Regions from separate parts of the Halomonas sp. BDJS001 genome, predicted to be linked through region 2. Evidence: predicted binding sites of a transcription regulator. Region 2 holds the regulator's gene; the other holds the start of a gene.
What was found. Region 2 encodes FliA, which starts transcription of late flagellar genes. Its sites were predicted from a motif close to CTAAAGTTNNNNNNNNNNCNGCCGATA; they were not measured.

Region 1: a site for FliA is predicted at 3,668-3,694, ahead of OM794_RS18200 (flagellin). Genes of this name have one in related genera too.

Annotation. Positions count from the first base shown of each region.
Region 1 covers NZ_CP110535.1:3,910,117-3,919,397, forward strand. The annotation lists gene OM794_RS18190 (glycosyltransferase) at 1-1,328, opposite strand, end outside; gene OM794_RS18195 (flagellin) at 1,616-2,479, opposite strand; gene OM794_RS18200 (flagellin) at 2,734-3,597, opposite strand; gene fliD (flagellar filament capping protein FliD) at 3,773-5,122, opposite strand; gene fliD (flagellar filament capping protein FliD) at 5,297-6,652, opposite strand; gene OM794_RS18215 (UDP-glucose dehydrogenase family protein) at 6,884-8,209, opposite strand; gene OM794_RS18220 (hypothetical protein) at 8,382-8,723, shown strand; gene OM794_RS18225 (serine hydrolase domain-containing protein) at 9,123-9,281, shown strand, end outside.
Region 2 covers NZ_CP110535.1:97,627-106,907, forward strand. The annotation lists gene cheZ (protein phosphatase CheZ) at 1-31, shown strand, start outside; gene flhB (flagellar biosynthesis protein FlhB) at 135-1,301, shown strand; gene flhA (flagellar biosynthesis protein FlhA) at 1,298-3,385, shown strand; gene flhF (flagellar biosynthesis protein FlhF) at 3,445-5,625, shown strand; gene OM794_RS00490 (hypothetical protein) at 5,622-6,194, shown strand; gene OM794_RS00495 (flagellar protein FlhE) at 6,220-6,648, shown strand; gene OM794_RS00500 (RNA polymerase sigma factor FliA) at 6,675-7,376, shown strand; gene OM794_RS00505 (motility protein A) at 7,422-8,243, shown strand; gene OM794_RS00510 (flagellar motor protein MotB) at 8,250-8,924, shown strand; gene OM794_RS00515 (GAF domain-containing protein) at 8,948-9,281, shown strand, end outside.

The DNA.
Region 1 (9,281 bases), 1.2 Mb from region 2:
AACTGTTGAAACGAGTTATCGACTTTGAACGTTGGCTTGGTTGCTCGGGTGGCGAGGCGTTGACGATGACGTTTCTTCTGGGCGATGGCGAAGTCTTTATTTCCAGCGCGTAAGTTTACCAGTGGTGTTAGCGCGGTCACTAGACGCTCTGTAGCGCTATCAAGGTGGTGCTTCTCTTTACCTACTTGCCAAGCGCGATTTACATAGTCTTGATAAAGGTCTTCGTCATCGAAAAAACTGATGACCGCATTAATCAGCGGTTGAAGCTCTTCTTCGCTGAGAAGTTGTTGATAGGGCTCTTTATAACACTCATCAGGGAAATCAAAGGCGATACCTGCATCCCCTATCATTTCAGGCATGCCTCCCCGATTGGTAATCAGTGCAGGAATCCCGTTAAGCATGGCCTCCGCAAGCACTCGTCCAGAGCTTTCCCACCATAGGCTAGGAGCTATCACCACACGAGCACGCCCATAAGGGCCGCGCATATCGTTGGTATTGGCAGTAATGGTTACATTGCTTAACGAGTTACGTAGCTTACCCATTCGGCGTGTAGTTTCACGCAGCACGGCGGGCCAGTCAGCACGTGCTTCTACCACTTCAAGCTCAATATCGGGCCTCTCGCGCTCCAGTTTTTCAGCTAACTGTACGAATACGCTAGCCCCCTTTTGCCAACTGGGGTTAACAAACAGCAGTCGATTTCGCTCATGGTGATCGGCGATAAAATTATCAGGGGCAATGAACTTGCCTACAGGTTTGGCGGCATAGCCCACCGTTTTACGGTACATATCTGCCGTGGCCTGGCTATCGGTCAGAATCAGATCAATGTCACGGCACCAATTTGATGCTTTATAGTTGCCATTGGCGAGATAGAAAGCGACAGGTATCCCCCGGTCACGCGCTTCAGCGGCAATTAACATATCCAGCGTTTGGCCGCCGTAATACCAGACAATGTCTGGCTTAAATGAATCCAGTATATAGAGGTACTGGCTGTACCAGAGCCCCTCTTCATGCGCCGTAAAATGGTTGCGGTTGTAGCTATAGCTAACCACCAATTGATGAGTCAGCGGGCCATCTTCGGCTTCAATCAATTGATGGAGGTTCGCATTAAGGTCTGGATATTGCTCCTTGAGCCCCCCCATTCCTTTCGGGTTATCAAAAACAGTTGCCCCCAACACCTGAATCTCATAGCCACAGGCCGCAAGCTGTAACAGCATTTGGCGCACGGTCATGCTGGCACCGCTGGAGGTATCCAATAAACAAGAAGGATTAGCCCAAAGCAGGCGAGGTTTGCGTTTTTGAGTAGCAGGGGTAGAGGAGGTCTTGACCATGAAGCGGCTCACAGAGAAAAATGGCAATTTAATTAGTTTACCCTGCTCGTCCAATCAGCAAAGGCACGAATGCGCCTCTATTTGCGTATGTGTTCACACGATCAGTGACGCGCAGAGGTTAAAGTAAGCTATAAATTGAGATTTTACTTATAAGGAACTCTCGACTACTAACTCCAAAGTGGGCGCCAGAGTCAGAGAATCGCCGAAATTATCAGGCTCCCACGCAAGAAAACGGGGCCCAATTGGGCCCCGTCGTTACTTTCTGTTGTGCATCACTAGCTAAACGATTAGCCCAGCAGAGACAGTACAGACTGCGGTGTTTGGTTCGCCTGTGCCAGCATGGAAGTACCGGCCTGCTGAAGAATGTTAGCACGTGTCATGTTAGACACTTCAACAGCGTAATCAGCGTCTTCGATACGTGAACGGGCTTCAGAGAGATTGGTAGACGTCGTCGCCAGGTTATCGATTACAGAGTCGAAACGGTTAAGGGTAGCACCCAAGGTAGCGCGGTTGGTATCCAGTGTTTCAGTGGCGGTATCAACAGCATCAACCAAGCTTTGGAATTCGCCGTGAACCGCGCCGCCAGAAGTAATTGCAAAGGTCGAACCAGTGATAGCACCACCTGATGCATCCAATCCAAGACCTGAAACGGTAGCGTCAAGCGTGGTAACAGAAATGACGTCTTCAGTTTCAGTATTGGAGCCAACCTGGATATTAAGAGTGCCACCACCGCTGACATTCAGCAGGTTCGTACCGTTAAAGTTGTTGCTACCAGCTACACGATCAATCTCAGCTAGACGCTCGTTGATCTCGGTAACGATCGCATCACGGTCTTCTGCGGCGTTAGTGTCGTTAGCACCCTGTACCGCTAGCTCACGAATACGCTGCAGGTTGTCGTTGATTTGATCCAGGCCGCCTTCCATGGTCTGTACCAGGGAGATACCGTCGCTAGCATTACGGCTAGCCTGATCCATACCGCGGATCTGAGCCGTCATTTTGTTGGCGATGGCTTGACCCGCAGCATCGTCAGCAGCGCTGTTGATGCGCAGACCAGAAGAGAGGCGCTCTTGCGCCTTGGCCAGCATGGACTGAGAATTAGAGAGGTTATTCTGGCCGATCAGGGCAGTAATATTAGTGTTGATTACAGACATGTGAGTGCTCCTTGGAAATTAACTGGCCTTGAGGCCTGCTTTGCGGCACCTGCGTTGCCGTTATTATAATTAACGGCAGCTCCAACTGCTTCTTTAATAAAAATCCCTTTTTTTGTGTAAGCCAATGTAAATTAACTTGATGAATGCGACAGTTGCTTTTAATCGTCAGTGCTTGGAGTCGTCTGCCTTAAAAAATAAAAACGGGGCCTATTGGCCCCGTCGTTACTTTCTGTTGTGCATTACTAGCTAAACGATTAGCCCAGCAGAGATAGTACAGACTGCGGCGTCTGGTTCGCCTGTGCCAGCATGGAAGTACCGGCCTGCTGCAGAATGTTAGCACGTGTCATGTTAGACACTTCAACAGCGTAATCAGCGTCTTCGATACGTGAGCGGGCTTCAGAGAGATTGGTAGACGTCGTCGCTAGGTTATCGATTACAGAGTCGAAACGGTTAAGGGTAGCACCCAAGGTAGCGCGGTTGGTATCCAGTGTTTCAGTGGCGGTATCAACAGCATCAACCAAGCTTTGGAATTCGCCGTGAACTGCGCCGCCAGAAGTAATTGCAAAGGTCGAACCAGTGATAGCACCACCTGATGCATCCAACCCAAGACCTGAAACGGTAGCGTCAAGAGTGGTAACAGAAATGACGTCTTCTGTTTCAGTATTGGAGCCAACCTGGATATTAAGAGTGCCGCCACCGCTGACATTCAGCAGGTTCGTACCGTTAAAGTTGTTGCTACCAGCTACACGATCAATCTCAGCTAGACGCTCGTTGATCTCGGTAACGATCGCATCACGGTCTTCTGCGGCGTTAGTGTCGTTAGCACCCTGTACCGCTAGCTCACGAATACGCTGCAGGTTGTCGTTGATTTGATCCAGGCCGCCTTCCATGGTCTGCACCAGGGAGATACCGTCGCTAGCATTACGGCTAGCCTGATCCATGCCGCGGATCTGAGCCGTCATTTTGTTGGCGATGGCTTGACCCGCAGCATCGTCAGCAGCGCTGTTGATGCGCAGACCAGAAGAGAGACGCTCTTGCGCTTTAGCCAGCATGGACTGGGAGTTGGACAGATTATTCTGGCCGATCAGGGCAGTAATGTTAGTGTTAATTACAGACATGTAAGTGCTCCTCGAAATTTAACTGGCCTTATGGCCTGCTTAGCGGCGCTTGCGTCGCCGTTATTATAATTAACGGCAGCCCCGCCTACTTCTTTAGAAAAAAATGCTCTTTTTTATGTAATTTACTGTAACTTTTCAGATGTTTTCTCAACCACTTTTCCAACCGCTTTATTAATTACTTTTTCTGCATATTACCCAGCATGTCAAACTGCTGAGAGAGGTAGCTGCTCATTGAGTTCATCTGAGCGATCAAGCCATCCAATTGCCCAAACTGCTTGCGGTAACGCTCGGTGCTTCGCTCGATACTTGCCTCCATACGCAGCTTGCGCACATCCAGGCTATCAACCCGCTGTTCAGCGCTAGTCACCGAGCTCTGAATAATGCCATCTTCAGCAGTGATGGCTTCAAGCGTTGCATTTAGCCGCCCTGCAAAGCCGCCCTCTTTGGAGTCACCTGCAAAAAAGGCAGTTAGACCTTCAGGGTTGTTGGCGACTGCATCGTCTAACTTATCTTCATCGACCTTAAGTCGTCCCTTCTCATCAATGGCAATACCCAGTTGAGAAAGGCGTGTAATATCGCCCGTTCCGAGGTTGTCTGTGATATCCCGGCGTAGGCGGTCTTCAATGGTGCGCACGGTGCGGTCACCCACCAGCTCGCCTGATGTTTCGCCTTCGCCGTTATAGGCGGTCATTCGGCCAACGGTGGACTTCATTTCGTTGTAGTTTTTAACGAAATCATTAATTGCTTCTTTCAGCGAAGCTTCATCGCGCTCAATCACCAGCGTTACAGGGTTTCCAGAGACAGCTGTAAGGTCAAGCGTTACGCCTTGGATTGCCTCTTCAACGCGGTTGGTTTTACTGGTAATAGCAATGCCATTAACATTCAACTCAGCGTTCTGACCTGAACGCTGGGTAGCTGCATCCATGGTCAGCGATGCCAAGCCTGAGAAGCCCTCCAGTGACGCATCTTGGCCTGTCTCTTTTGAACTCAGCGCTAAACGGTATCCAGTGCCGTCATTAACGATAGAAGCAGTGACGCCAGACTCTTTATCCGCGTTGATTTGGTCACGAACATCCGCCAGCGTACTGCCTGCTGAAATAGTCACGTCGTAGCTTGTTTGGGTACCGCCAGCACCAAACTCAAGCGTCAGCGTCGTATCGGTTGCGGTTAGCTCTTGGTCTAACGCTACACTGTTGGAAGCAGCGCTGCCAGAACGTGCCAATTGGGTAACGGTGACTTCATAACGCCCTGCGTTAGCGGTTTCGCCTGCGGTCGCCAGCACGCCGTCACCCGTCACGGTGCTTTTTTGCTGCTTAAACGTAGAAGCATCATTAAGCTTAGCGATGGAGGTTTGCACGCGATCCATTGCTGATTCAAGGCGCCCATAAGCTGAAATTTTGGTTTTCTGAGCACTTTGCTGCTGTAAAATGGGTACAAGCTTTTGCTTTTCGGCCGCTTTAAGCTGTTCTACCAAACCATTCAAATCCAGCCCAGAGCCCACACCAAGTGCAGTTATCGAAGCCATGACTCAGTTCCTTATAAGTAGTAGATAAAGGTATCTAGATAATTTATCGGCTGCGGAGGAACAAACTTTAGAGGTAGCGCCTTTTTTAAGCTGTTTTTAAGGCATTGCAAAAAAATGCCCAGCACTTTGTGCTGAGCATTTTTTGTAAGCCATTATTTTAGCAAGCTTATCTGCTTAATTTTGGTTTTGCTGGCCCAGCGTTGCAAACTGCTGAGTCAAATAGGCGCTGGTTTGGTTCATTTGCGCGACCATACCGTCCATTGCTTGAAACTGCGTGCGATAACGCTCAACGGTCTGCTCAATGCGGCTTTCAGTGGTCGCAAAACGGTCTTCCAACGAACTAACACGGCTTTCAGATGAGCTAACGGCACTTTCAAGCCGACCACCTGTACCGACAAGACCCTCAAGCGCTGAAGCTATTTGACCAGCCATACCACCTTCCTCGCTATCGCCTGCAAAAAAATTGGCTAGCTGGTCTGGCTGAGTAGCAACAATGTTATCTAACTTATTTTCGTCAATCTTTAGCTTGCCATCTACTTGAAGTGAAATACCAATATCAGATAACACGTTAAAGCCATCTCCACCGACAACTGCACTGATTGTTTGGCGAATCTCTCTTTCAACAGCCCGAGTGGTTGCATCGGCATTCAATCCTGCCGCCTGACCCGTCTCTGGGTCAAAGGCTGTCAAAGTCGTGATGGTCTCTTTGAGCGTGTTGAAATCATCAACAAAAGCGGTGACCTGCTCGCGAATAGCTTCATCATCCTGCTCAACGGTTACAGTGCTCGTCGCGCCAGCCTCAGCAAGATTCAAGGTAACGCCTTGAATTGCACCTTCCACTTGATTGGTGGGGCTAACGATATCGATTCCATTGACGTTAAACGCCGCATCCTGGCCTGCTTGAACTACCTGTGCGTCGGAGGTTGCGACGCCAGCGGCTAGAATGTCAGAAAAATTAGTGCTTTCAATACTCGCGTCTGCGCCGGTATCGGTGGCATTAACGGAAAGCCTATAACCTTCGCCATCATTGATAATGGAGGCATTTAAGCGGCCATCGCTCTGCTCATTAATGGCGTCACGCATATCTTCAAGAGAACTGCCGTCAGGGATAGTAATCGTGGTCAGGTTGCCATCAGCGATAGTAAAATCTAAAGACTGTTCGCCCGTCACTATACTTTCCACTGCTGTTTCTAGACGTTCCGTCACCAAGCTACTGGCGGTAGCTAACTGATTGACCTCGACTTCGTACTGGCCTGGCTGGGCCTCATTGCTGCTAACAGCACCAACGGCGCTGCCCTCGACATTGGTTGTCAAGCTCTCGAATGACGAACCATCGTTGAGGGCCTCAGCAGAACTTTGAAACTGCTCAAGCGCACTTTTAAGCTGACCATAGGCAGATATCTGCGTTTGCTCAGACTTAATCTGCTGCGCAATGGGCTCAAGCTTCGCTTGTTCTGCCGTTTTTAATTGCTCCAGCAAGCCGTTCAGATCCAAGCCAGAACCGATGCCTAGTGATGTAATAGCAGCCATAAACCAAAGCCTTTTTTTGAATACATGTAGCTACGCTTGCTGCCTTCAGTAAGCGCATATCTGCGCAGCCCTGCGTAACACTGTTTTTAATACACTTACCTTAAAACCTCGGCAAGGTGAAGAATAACTTAAATATTCTCCTCTTTTTTTCGTATTAACACGTAATCCCAAGTAACTTCTAGTAATGCATACACGAATTAATCAGTAAAAACGCGATGATAGATACCTCTCTTAATTGCTCTTTCTCCCCACCCCTATGTACCGCAAACCTGCTTCTTCAACAGCGCTGGGCGTGTACAAATTACGCCCATCGATGACGATTTTTTCAGCCAACTGGTCGGCTAGCCAATCAAAATCGACACTTCGAAACTCTTTCCACTCAGTGCAGATCACCAGCGCATCTGCGCCTTTGACTGCCTGGATACGGTCGCCGGCCAGCATTAGGTCATCCCGTTCGCCATAGATGCGCCGACACTCCGCTATTGCCTCAGGGTCAAACGCCTGCACCTTGGCACCTGCTTGCCAGAGCGCTTCCATTAACGTGCGGCTTGGGGCTTCACGCATATCATCCGTGTTGGGTTTAAAGGCCAAGCCCCACACAGCGATGGTCTTACCACTTAGATTGCCTAAGTTATCTTGCAATTTTGTGAACAGCGTTTGTTTTTGGCGTAAATTCACTGACTCGACGGCGCTGAGCAGTTCCGGCGTATAGCCTAGCTGACGCGCAGCACGCTCTAGCGCCTGGACATCTTTGGGAAAACAGGAACCACCGTAACCACAGCCTGGATAGATAAAGTGGTAACCAATACGGGGGTCGCTGCCAATACCACGCCGTACGTCCTCCACATCCACTTCAAGCCTTTCGGCAAGGTTGGCGATCTCGTTCATAAAGCTGATTTTGGTGGCGAGCATGGCGTTGGCGGCGTATTTGGTGAGTTCGGCGGCCCGCACGCTCATAAACATCAGTTTTTCGTGGTTGCGATTGTAGGGGGCGTAGCACTCTTGCATACGTGATTTCACGCGTTCGCTTTCGGTGCCGACGATAATCCGCGCGCCGCGGGTAAAGTCCTCGATCGCGGCACCTTCTTTCATAAACTCTGGGTTCGAACAGACGTCAAACGCGAGTGATTCGCCGCGCTGTTGAAGTGCATCATTGATAACGGCTTGGACTTTCTCGGCGGTTCCCACGGGCACGGTAGATTTATCAATCACCAGCTTATAACTATCCATATGCTGGCCGATCGTGCGCGCCACCTCTAGCACATAGCGAAGATCGGCACTGCCATCTTCATCGGGCGGCGTTCCCACCGCGATAAATAGCAGTTCACCACTGGCTACCGCTTGAGCAGCATCGGTGGTAAAGCGTAAACGGCCCGCCGCTATGTTGTGGGCAACGATGGTACTTAGCCCTGGCTCAAAAATCGGTACGTCGCCGCCATTAAGCTGTTCAATCCGCTCAGCGTTAACATCCATACAGGTGACTTGATGGCCAACATCGGCTAAGCAAGCGCCTGCCACAAGACCGACATAACCGGTTCCGAATACACTGATATGCATGACTTATTAACTCGCTAAAATACGTGATAGCGAGCGTAGCACATTGACCTACCGTTGATGAGCTCAATAGTGGGAGATCCGCTCCACCTTATAGACCTTGGTCTAACATCGACTTTGGTTTATAATGCGCTGCAACAAGCCCGATTTGGTGCTGACCGTTGGAGAACATACGATGACTCCCGAGCCTACGAAAGAACACTCTGCCCCCTCGTCAAGTGGGCTGTCGACTACTGCGAACGTTCAGCGTAGCCTTCGTCAATGCTTATCGATCGCCGCTGAGCTGCTCTACGATAACGGCCATGTCCTGGAAACCATTACCTTACCCCAGCGCGGTTTAGCCCACCGTGAACTGCTCACACTATGTGCCGCAACCCCCACATGGGCAACCTGCCAGCAAGTGATGGAAGCCAGTGAAGCCGCCACCTTCAATGAGTATGGCCGCTTTGTACTGACTCGCCTTGGCCGTGAAATAATGTTTGATATGTTTGGCCAAGGGGCTGCTGATTGCGCTTAACGCAAGCTGTTGCCAAGCATTGCTGAACTCAGCAGCTTATAAAAGCTGCTCATAATAAAACCGCCCGCAAGCAAACGCTTCGGGCGGTTTTTGTTGGCATGCTGTATGAAACCAGTGCCTAGATGTTAGCGCAGGCCAAGCATCGAAAGAATGAACAGCACAACCACGATAAGACCAATAATGTAAATAATATTACGCATAGGGCGCTCCTTGCTTGTTGCGTTTTAGGGAAATCAAAGGCTTGCTTGCCCATGAATCAACACCCCTAGCCTAGCAGGCTTTTTCAGGTTTTGCGTAATATCGCTGCATTTCTCTGTTAGAACATGGCTGTGCATGTACTGCGGAACCTCTGCTACTTCTAAACCTCGAACCTTTGCCACTCATACCGAAGGTGTTGCGATGCGCGCTACTGCTTTGCTTGTTTCGTTTGCCGTTATTTCGTTGTTACCCACCACCTATGCCACAGCGAATGAACCTTCTGCAGACGCTCTCCAGGCGCTAGATCGCCAAACCCGCCAACTAGACCGCGTACATAGTGTGGTAGTGGCCTACGATGGT
Region 2 (9,281 bases):
AGACGATTTGTTGGACGAATTAGGCTTTTAACGCGCGTTATTAAACGCCCCCTGGGCGTGCAAGCACGCTATTCAGCCGTCCCTATGGACGCTGAATACGTGATAAGCTTCGCTTCACCTGGCCGGATACCCGTATGGCAGATAACGATAGCGACCAGGAAAAGACTGAAGAGGCCACGCCCAGGCGCAAAGAGAAAGCCCGTGAAGAGGGCCAGGTTGCCCGTTCCCGCGAGTTAAACACGTTTCTGCTACTGCTGGGTGGTGTGGTTGGCCTCTACAGCATGGGCAAAATGCTCTACGACCAGTTGGGCGCGGTGATGGAGCAGGCTTTCTTGTTTGAGCGTCGCCAAGCAATGGAAAGTACCCCGATGCTGGTCAACGCCCTGGATCTTGGTCAGCGCACGCTATTTGCCATGATGCCGCTGTTTTTACTGTTAGCGGTGATTGCGTTGGTTGCGCCCGGGCTGATGGGGGGGTGGCTGATATCGGCTAAATCGATGCAGCCCAAATTTTCCAAGCTAAACCCTATTAAGGGCGTAAAGCGCATCTTCTCCACCCAGGCATTGATCGAATTGGCCAAAGCGATCGCCAAGTCGGCTCTGGTCGGGGGCGTCGCTGCGACCTTTTTGTATTTCAACATCGGCAAATTTATGGCGCTAATGGATCAGCCTATCCAGCAAGCGCTGACCAACGCTCTAACCATGGCGGCGCAGGCAGCTGGGCTCATGGTGATGGTATTGATAGTGGTCATTTTGATCGATGTCCCTTTCCAGCTTTGGGATAATGCCAAGAAGCTGCGCATGAGTCAGGAAGAGATCAAGCGTGAGCATAAGGAGTCTGAAGGCGACCCGCATGTGAAAGCGCGCATACGCCAGCAGCAACAGGCCATGGCGCGGGGCAGGATGATGAGCAAGGTACCCGATGCGGACGTCATCATTACCAACCCCACGCACTACGCGATAGCACTGACTTATCAGGAAGGCAGCATGGGTGCCCCGCGGCTGGTGGCAAAAGGGGCCGATGCGGTGGCCGCGCGTATTCGCGAAATTGGTGAAGAGGCCGGTGTACCGCGATTGGAGGCGGCGCCATTGGCACGTGCCCTCTATCATCACGTGGATCTAGAGGCGGAGGTGCCGGCTGAACTGTATACCGCAGTGGCGGAAGTAATGGCCTGGGCCTATCGCCTCAAGCAAGTCGCAAAACAAGGAGGCGAGGTGCCCCCAATCCCCGATAACCTGCCGGTACCACCGGAGATGGAAAGCCCCGGGCAAGGCGCCGGTGGTAATGAGGCGCAACCATGAAAGGCTTGAGTCAGCTAGTAGGTCGGCGTGACTGGATGAGCGATGTGCGCATGAAGCTGCTGGTCGGCCCGCTGCTCATCCTAATGATTTTGGGCATGATGATTGTGCCCTTGCCCCCCTTTGCTCTGGATTTACTCTTCACCTTCAATATCGCGCTGGCCATTATGGTGTTAATGGTCAGCATGTTTACCCAGAAGCCGCTGGACTTTGCGGCCTTCCCTGCCGTGTTGCTATTCACCACGCTGCTGCGTCTGTCTCTCAATGTGGCTTCTACCCGGGTGGTGCTCATGGAGGGCCATCAAGGCGGTGCGTCGGCGGGTAAGGTCATTGAAGCGTTCGGGGCATTTCTGGTCGGCGGTAATTTCGCTGTGGGTCTGGTGGTCTTCCTGATTCTCGTCATCATCAACTTTATGGTTATCACCAAAGGTGCTGGCCGTATTGCTGAAGTGGGTGCACGTTTTACCCTGGATGCAATGCCGGGTAAGCAGATGGCCATCGATGCTGATCTGAATGCCGGCTTAATCGGCGAAGAAGATGCCAAAAAGCGCCGTGCCGAGGTTGCTCAAGAGGCTGATTTCTTTGGCTCGATGGACGGCGCCAGTAAGTTTGTCCGTGGTGATGCCATTGCCGGTTTGGTCATTATGGTGGTCAATATCATCGGCGGGCTGATGATTGGCATGCTGCAGCACGATATGAGCTTTGGCGCTGCTGGTCAGACCTATATGTTACTGGCCATCGGTGACGGTCTGGTGGCGCAAATTCCTGCCCTGGTGATCTCGACCGCAGCGGGTGTCACGGTATCCCGGGTAAGTACCGAGACGAACGAAGATATTGGCCAACAAATGCTCAGCCAACTGTTCGTTAATCCGCAGGTACTAATTTTGGCCGCCGTGGTGATGGGCCTGTTGGGCATGGTGCCTGGTATGCCCAATCTAGTATTTCTATTTTTTACTGCGCTCTTGGCGGGCTTGGCATGGTTTCTTATGCGCCACAAGGAAAAGGCGTTGGTCAAAGAGGAGATCGCCGCGGCCCCTGTGCCTCTGCAAGAGACCCCCGAAGCGAGTTGGGAAGATGTGCAACTGGTCGATACCCTGGGCCTGGAAGTGGGGCATCGCTTAATCCCGCTGGTCGATTCGCGCCAAAAAGGCGAGTTGCTTGGGCGGATTAAGAGCGTGCGTAAGAAATTCGCTCAAGAAGTAGGCTTCCTGCCGCCGGTGGTGCATATACGCGATAATTTGGAGCTGCCGCCTAACGCCTATGTGCTCTCCATGAAAGGCGCCGAGATTGGCCGCGCCGAGGCGCAGCCGGGTAAATGGCTGGCGATCAACCCAGGGCAGGTTTCCGGTGAGCTGCAGGGCACCCATACCCAGGATCCTGCCTTTGGTTTGCCCGCTGTCTGGATTGATAGCAACCAGCGTGAACACGCTCAGGTGTATGGCTACACCGTGGTGGACGCCAGTACCGTCATAGCGACCCACTTGAACCATCTGCTGCACCGCCATTCGCCCGAGATGCTGGGCCGTCAGGAAGTCCAGAAGCTGCTGGATAAAATGGGTGATGATCAGAAAGCCCTGGTCGAAGAGGTGATCCCGAAAGCTATTTCGCTGACGGTGTTGCAGCGTATCCTGCAAAATCTGCTCGATGAAGATGTCTCTATCCGCGATATGCGCACTATTCTCGATACCCTGGCGGAGTATGCCACCCAGCAAAAAGATCCTAACGAACTGACGGCGCTGGTGCGTGTTTCTCTGGGGCGGGCCATTGTCCAGCAGTGGTTTGCAGGGCAGGAGACGCTTAATGTTATGGGCCTGGATGCCCAGCTGGAGCAGGTGCTGGTACAGGCCATGAACGGTAACGGCGCCATGGAACCCGGGTTGGCAGAAACGCTGATGACTCAGGCGCAGCAGGCGCTGGAGCGTCACGAAAGCTCCGGCGAGCCGCCGGTGCTGGTTGTGCAGCACTCGCTGCGGGCGGTGCTTTCGCGCTTTTTGCGCCGCCGTCTACGCCATATGTCGGTGTTGTCCCAGGCTGAAATCCCTGATGACCGCACATTAAGAGTGACGACAATAGTCGGCGGACGTTAATGACGACACGCCGTGGTAGGCTAGCGTTGACCATTTCCAGAATAGGCAAAAGGTAAATCATGAGCGTTAGACGTTTCGTGGGAGCCAATAGTCGTGATGTGATGCGCCAAGTGCGTGAAACGCTCGGAGAAGACGCCTTGATTGTGGCCAATCGGCGTACCGAAGGGGGCGTTGAAATTTTGGCCATGGCGGATGAAGCCATTGACCACTTTGAACCTTCACCGGAACCCGCACCCACCGAAACGCCGCCACCTCCGACACAAGACCCCATGCAGGCGATGAGTGAGCGCTTACTACGGGAAATGCAGGATATGCGAGCGCTGCTGGCAAACAGCCAGTCAGCCCATGCTGCTTCACCAACGCCAGCGGCGCCCACCGGTACGGCTGCGAGGCTGCGCCAACTGTTATGGAATGTCGGTTTTAGCAGTGAGCTCACCGATGAGCTGCTGGTGGGAATGCCCGGATCGCTCGCCAGATTAGACGGCAACAGTGAAGCGCCGCTGCAGTGGCTGCGCCAGCAATTGATGGATCGTCTCTGCGTGTTGAGCGATGAGCCAAGCTTTTTTGATCAAACCGGGATTGTCGCCCTGGTGGGGCCCACGGGGGTGGGCAAAACCACTACCACTGCCAAGCTTGCCGCCCGTTTTGTGATGCGTCACGGTACCCGCCCGGTAGCGCTGGTCACCACTGATAGCTTCCGGATTGGTGCCCATGAGCAGCTGCGCATCTATGCACGCCTGCTGGACACCCCGATGTACGCGCTGGATGCAGAGCAACCCATCGACGATTTGCTGGGCCGCCTGCAGGGCAAGCAGTGGGTGATTATCGATACCGTAGGTATGAGTCAGCGTGACCAACGAGTGATCGAACAGATTGCCCACCTCCAGGGCGGACGTTCGCGGGTGCGTTTGGTGCTGCTGCTTAATGCCGCCAGCCAGCCGGAAACCCTCGAGGAAGTTGTGCTGCGCTATCGTCAAGCCGCGCGAGCGGCGGGCGCAGAGTTAGATGACTGCATTATTACCAAGCAGGATGAGGCGGGGCGTCTGGCACCAGTGTTAGACATTATTATGCGCCACGGGATGCGCGTGCTGTTCGGTTCCAATGGTCAGCAGGTGCCCGAAGATATGGTGATAGCAGCCCCTGGCGCGCTAGTGGATCAAGCACTGAGTACGGCAACACCACAGCGTGAGGGGGCGCAACGTGCGGATGTCCCGATGGGGATGCCGCGCTGGTCGCGGGATGTGCTGGGACAGGGGCGTCGTTTATCATCGTTACTGGCGAGATTGCGCCAACGCGTCACAGGGTTTGCGGCATTAGAAGAGATCTGGGACTTAGCCTCGCTACCTAGCCGTGTGCAGGAAACGCGCCTGGACGCGCTGCTCGCCGGTTACCCAGCGACGGATACCACCTTAGGCATGGCATGGGCTCCTCGGCGTAATGAGCGCGGCTGCGATTGGGCAATGCCCGACATTGGGCTGGACACAAATGGTGCCTGGTTAGCGCTACCCTGGCTGCAGCATCGCCATCCTGCAGGGTGGCAACCGCGCATGGCCGCGTTGTCTTCATCAAGCGGTGTCGCGGTGCACTTGCTACCGCGTTTTCCCGAATCGGATGCGCTAGCGTGGCTAGAAGCCGAGCATTTGACCTGGGTCAGCCAAGTCCCCCCCAGTCATCGGGTACTCTTTCACCACGAGCGCCAGACGATCCGTCAGCTGTTTAATGACAGTGTGCTTACGCACCATGTGGGCGTACGTTTTCGCGGCCAATCGGTGCAGCTATGGACCGCCTACGCTGAAGTTGAGGACGCCAGCGGCTGTGCTCTGCTCGCCTGGTACGGGGAGGTACGCGATCCGGAAAGCGCCAAAGTGGTGGTGCGCCGCTACTGGCTTACCCCAGCTCGGTTAGGGGCCGAGGTGCTCTCACTGCTGTTAACCCAGCTGCAAAGCGAAGGCTTGGCTGCCTTGACCCGGCGCGCGTGGCAGCAGCTAAAAGAGGCTGATAGCGGTGATTTAAATGCGGAAGTTCGCCTGTTAATGGCCAGCGGTGTGGCGTCAGTCGCCGGCCATCTCGATATTGCCGATGATGAGGAGGCGCAGACGCTGCGTGGCGATCTCCTCAATCTACTAGGGGCTAGTCGCCGTCGCCGCGATACCGGCATGCTCGATGCGTTGATCTATGCCTTTATGGCGCGGGATGCGATTCGTCAAATGGGCAGTGTGAGTCGAGAGGGTGTGGCGTGAGCGAACAGGATCAAGCCTCGGGACTGCGCAAGTGGGCAAACTTGCAGCGCCAACAGCAGCAGGCGGAGGGTGCTGTTGATGCGGCGGCAGCAGAGCATGTCCCCGAGCCTGAGCAGTCCTCATCTTTCTTAATGCCAACGACCACCGCGGTGGAAGCGCCAACAACGTTGGCGCCGCCCAAACCTAAAATCCCACTTGTGGTGGTTGGACTACCCGGTAGTGGTGCCGTGCACGTTAATAAGGTTAAAGCACGCCTCGGTCAGTGGTCAGCGCTAGGTCGCCACTGGGCCGGTCACCCTGATGATTGGGACATTCGAATCGTCATGGCGGAAACGTCCGACCTTGCTCAGCTTCGCGAGCAATACAGCCGTTGGGCGCTATGGATCAGTAGCGATGCCGATACCTTCGCTGTCATGTTCCGTACCTTGCGACAGCTCCATGAACGTGGCGGACCGCGTCGTTTACTAGCGCTCCATGAGCCGCACTTGCCGCGTCAAGGGCTGCTCAATAACTTGCGTGAAGCTGCTGATTACTACTTAAATATGGAGTTACTGGTACTTGCACGATGAGCATACTCTGCCGAGGAGACTAAGCATGCTAAGCTGGCTATTAAGAGTGAGGCTGCCACGGGTCTTAGTACTGATGGCAGGGGGGCTAATCGCAGGATTAACAGGGAGTGCCCAGGCGGCACCCGGTAGCTGGAGCAGCCAGATACCAGGGCTGATGGTGGCAATGAGTGATCGGGCAAGCAGTAGTAAAACAGCTTCCCCACCCGCTGTCGGAAACCTTCAATCAGGCCAGCTTGGGCGTATACAGTGGCAATTTCAGCATCCACCCGGTGCACTATTAAACGCTTGGCTCTGCCATCCTGAGCAGTGTGTTGCATTAACTGGTATGCGGGGTTCTACCACTGCGCTTGAGGGGCGGGCTGCCGATGCGCCACTGCATTTTCGCTTCGCCTTGCGCCCAGGCCAGCGGCCTGTACGTGTGCAGGGGTTGCAATTGATTGTGAACTATCAGTGAAGGCTGATTAGCCGCGAGGCGAGAATATGTACACAGCACAGGGCAGGATTAAACAAAATGAGCTGTTGACGCAATACATGCCACTGGTGCGACGTCAGGCCTTAACATTACAGGTTCGATTGCCGGCGAGTATTGAGCTCGATGACCTTATTCAGGCCGGGATGGTGGGGCTGCTCGAGGCGCTGGGCCGTTTCGATGCTACCCAGGGCGCGACGTTCGCGACCTTTGCCAGTCAGCGTATTCGCGGCGCCATGATGGATGAGTTACGTACCCGCGACTGGCTGCCCCGCAGCGTGCGCCGTTCAGCGCGCGCGGTGGACAGCGCCGTTCGCCAATTAGAGCAATTGTTAGGGCGCGCCCCGGAAGAGAACGAAATCGCTCAACACCTTGAGATGCCGCTGAGTGAGTATCAGCAGCTTCTCAATGACACTAACAGCGGACAACTGCTGCCGTTTGAAGAACTAGTGGCTGATGGCGGAGAGCCTGTCAGTAATGAACTGGGCAATTCACCGTTCGAGCAGTTGCTGGACGGTCAGCAGCGTCAAACGCTGATTGAAGCGATTGAAGCGCTTCCCGAGCGTGAAAAGCTGCTCATGGCGCTGTACTACCAAGAAGAACTCAACCTCAAGGAAGTAGGCGCTGTGCTGGGCGTGACGGAATCACGTGTTTCACAACTGCACAGCCAAGCCGTGAGTCGTTTACGCGCGCGTTTACACGACTCGGCATAACGCCAACGTTTTTTTTACTCACTTGTGACCGGCAAGGAGCCGTGGATGAATCCTTCGACGTTGATAGGCATATTTGCCAGCATACTGCTGTTGGTGAGCGTGCTGTTTTTCACAGCAGAGTCCCCGGAAAGCTTTATCAATTTTCCGGGGCTTGCCATCGTGGTGACCGGAACCCTGGCGGCTACCTTTATTAGCTATCCACTGAAAGAGGTGCTCCGGGTTGTACGCTTGGTAGGCCTGGTCTTCAGGCGTGAAAATACCTACATGCGTGACGATATCCGCGAGTTGGTCGATATGTCCCGGCTGTGGTTTAAAGGCGATGTACGCGCGGTCGAGCGCGAGTTGGAGCATACCCGCAATCCGTTTTTACGTACCGGGATCCAACTGGTCATTGCCAATACCAAAGAGGATGAAATTTTTGACATGCTGCGCTGGCGCATTGCCCGCCTTAAAGCCCGTGAGCATGCTGAAGCACAAATTTTCCGTACCATGGCGACCTATGCACCTGCCTTTGGCATGATCGGCACCCTGGTGGGGCTGGTCAACATGCTGGAGGTCATGGACGCTGGCGACTTACAGGTCATTGGCCCGCGCATGGCAGTGGCGCTGCTCACCACCTTCTACGGCATTTTACTCGCCAACTTGGTGTTTAAGCCGATTGCGGTGAAGCTAGAGCGCCGCACCGAAGAGCGGCTGATTACCATGAACATGGTACTGGAGGGTATTTCGCTGATTACCAAGCGTCGCCTACCGTCGTTTATTGAAGAGACCCTCAACTCCTTTGTGGCTAATTACCACGATGAGATCCGTGATAACAGCGTCAAACCCAGGCCTGATTCGTCGGTTAGTTCGGCGGTGAAGGGGTAAGACCAGATGCTTGACCGTGATACACGCCATGCACTGGAAATGACGCCATCGCCAGGCGATGGCGATGAGGGTTGGCTAACCAGCTATTTAGATGTGCTGACGCTGCTCATCACGCTTTTTGTGCTACTGCTTTCCCTGACGCCGCCGGGCGGCGGTGAAGCGGCTGATACTGCTTTCATGCGTTCAGCCAGCGCTGTATCATCACTGCCTCTGGCGTCTCTGGCCACCGGTATCCAGCCCCGCCATTCAGGGGTTCAACCCCAGTTTGACGGGCTCGATATCCCTGGTGTCAGCGTTTCCCAAGGGCGCGAAGGGCTCACGCTCCGCATTGATACCAGCCTTTTATTTCCCAGCGGCCAAGCGGTACTGACGTCCCGTGGGCAAGATGTGATAGAAAGCCTTATCGATGTGCTGACCCGTTTTGACGGTCAGATTTCGGTGGAAGGCCACACCGACAGCGTGCCTATTTCAACGGCCCGCTTCCCCTCTAATTGGGAGCTCTCATCAGCGCGTGCTATTGCTGTGGTGAGGCATTTAGAGCGCCAAGGGTTCAATATCTCTCGTATGCGGGCCGTCGGTTATGCCGACACCCAACCCATGGAACCAAACGCAACGGCGGAGGGCCGCGCTGCCAACCGTCGCGTAGAGCTGTTGCTAAGGCAGCAGGTCGAGGGTGAATAGATTTCGAGGCCACGTTTGTGTCCATGTACCACCCGCGATTGCAGTCGTTTGGAGCCCTGCTGGTCGTCGATGCCGATTGTCGCTGCATCCAAACTACTAGTACTAACTTAACCCGCTTAATTGGTTTTGAGCGCCCTGAACATGGGCAGCTTACGCTAGCCTGCGTGTTGGGGAAACGGCTAAGTCAGCGGGTGCGTCGTGAATTGCAGGGGCAGCAGCGGCTTCCAGGCCCTTTAATGTTTATTCGTTCCAAGCACCGACACGCACGTTTTCAAATCCACGCTTATCGAGCGGGTGAGCAGGTCATTGTCGAGATTGAGCCACTCAACCCCCGTAGTAAGCGTCGTCTGCTGGGTA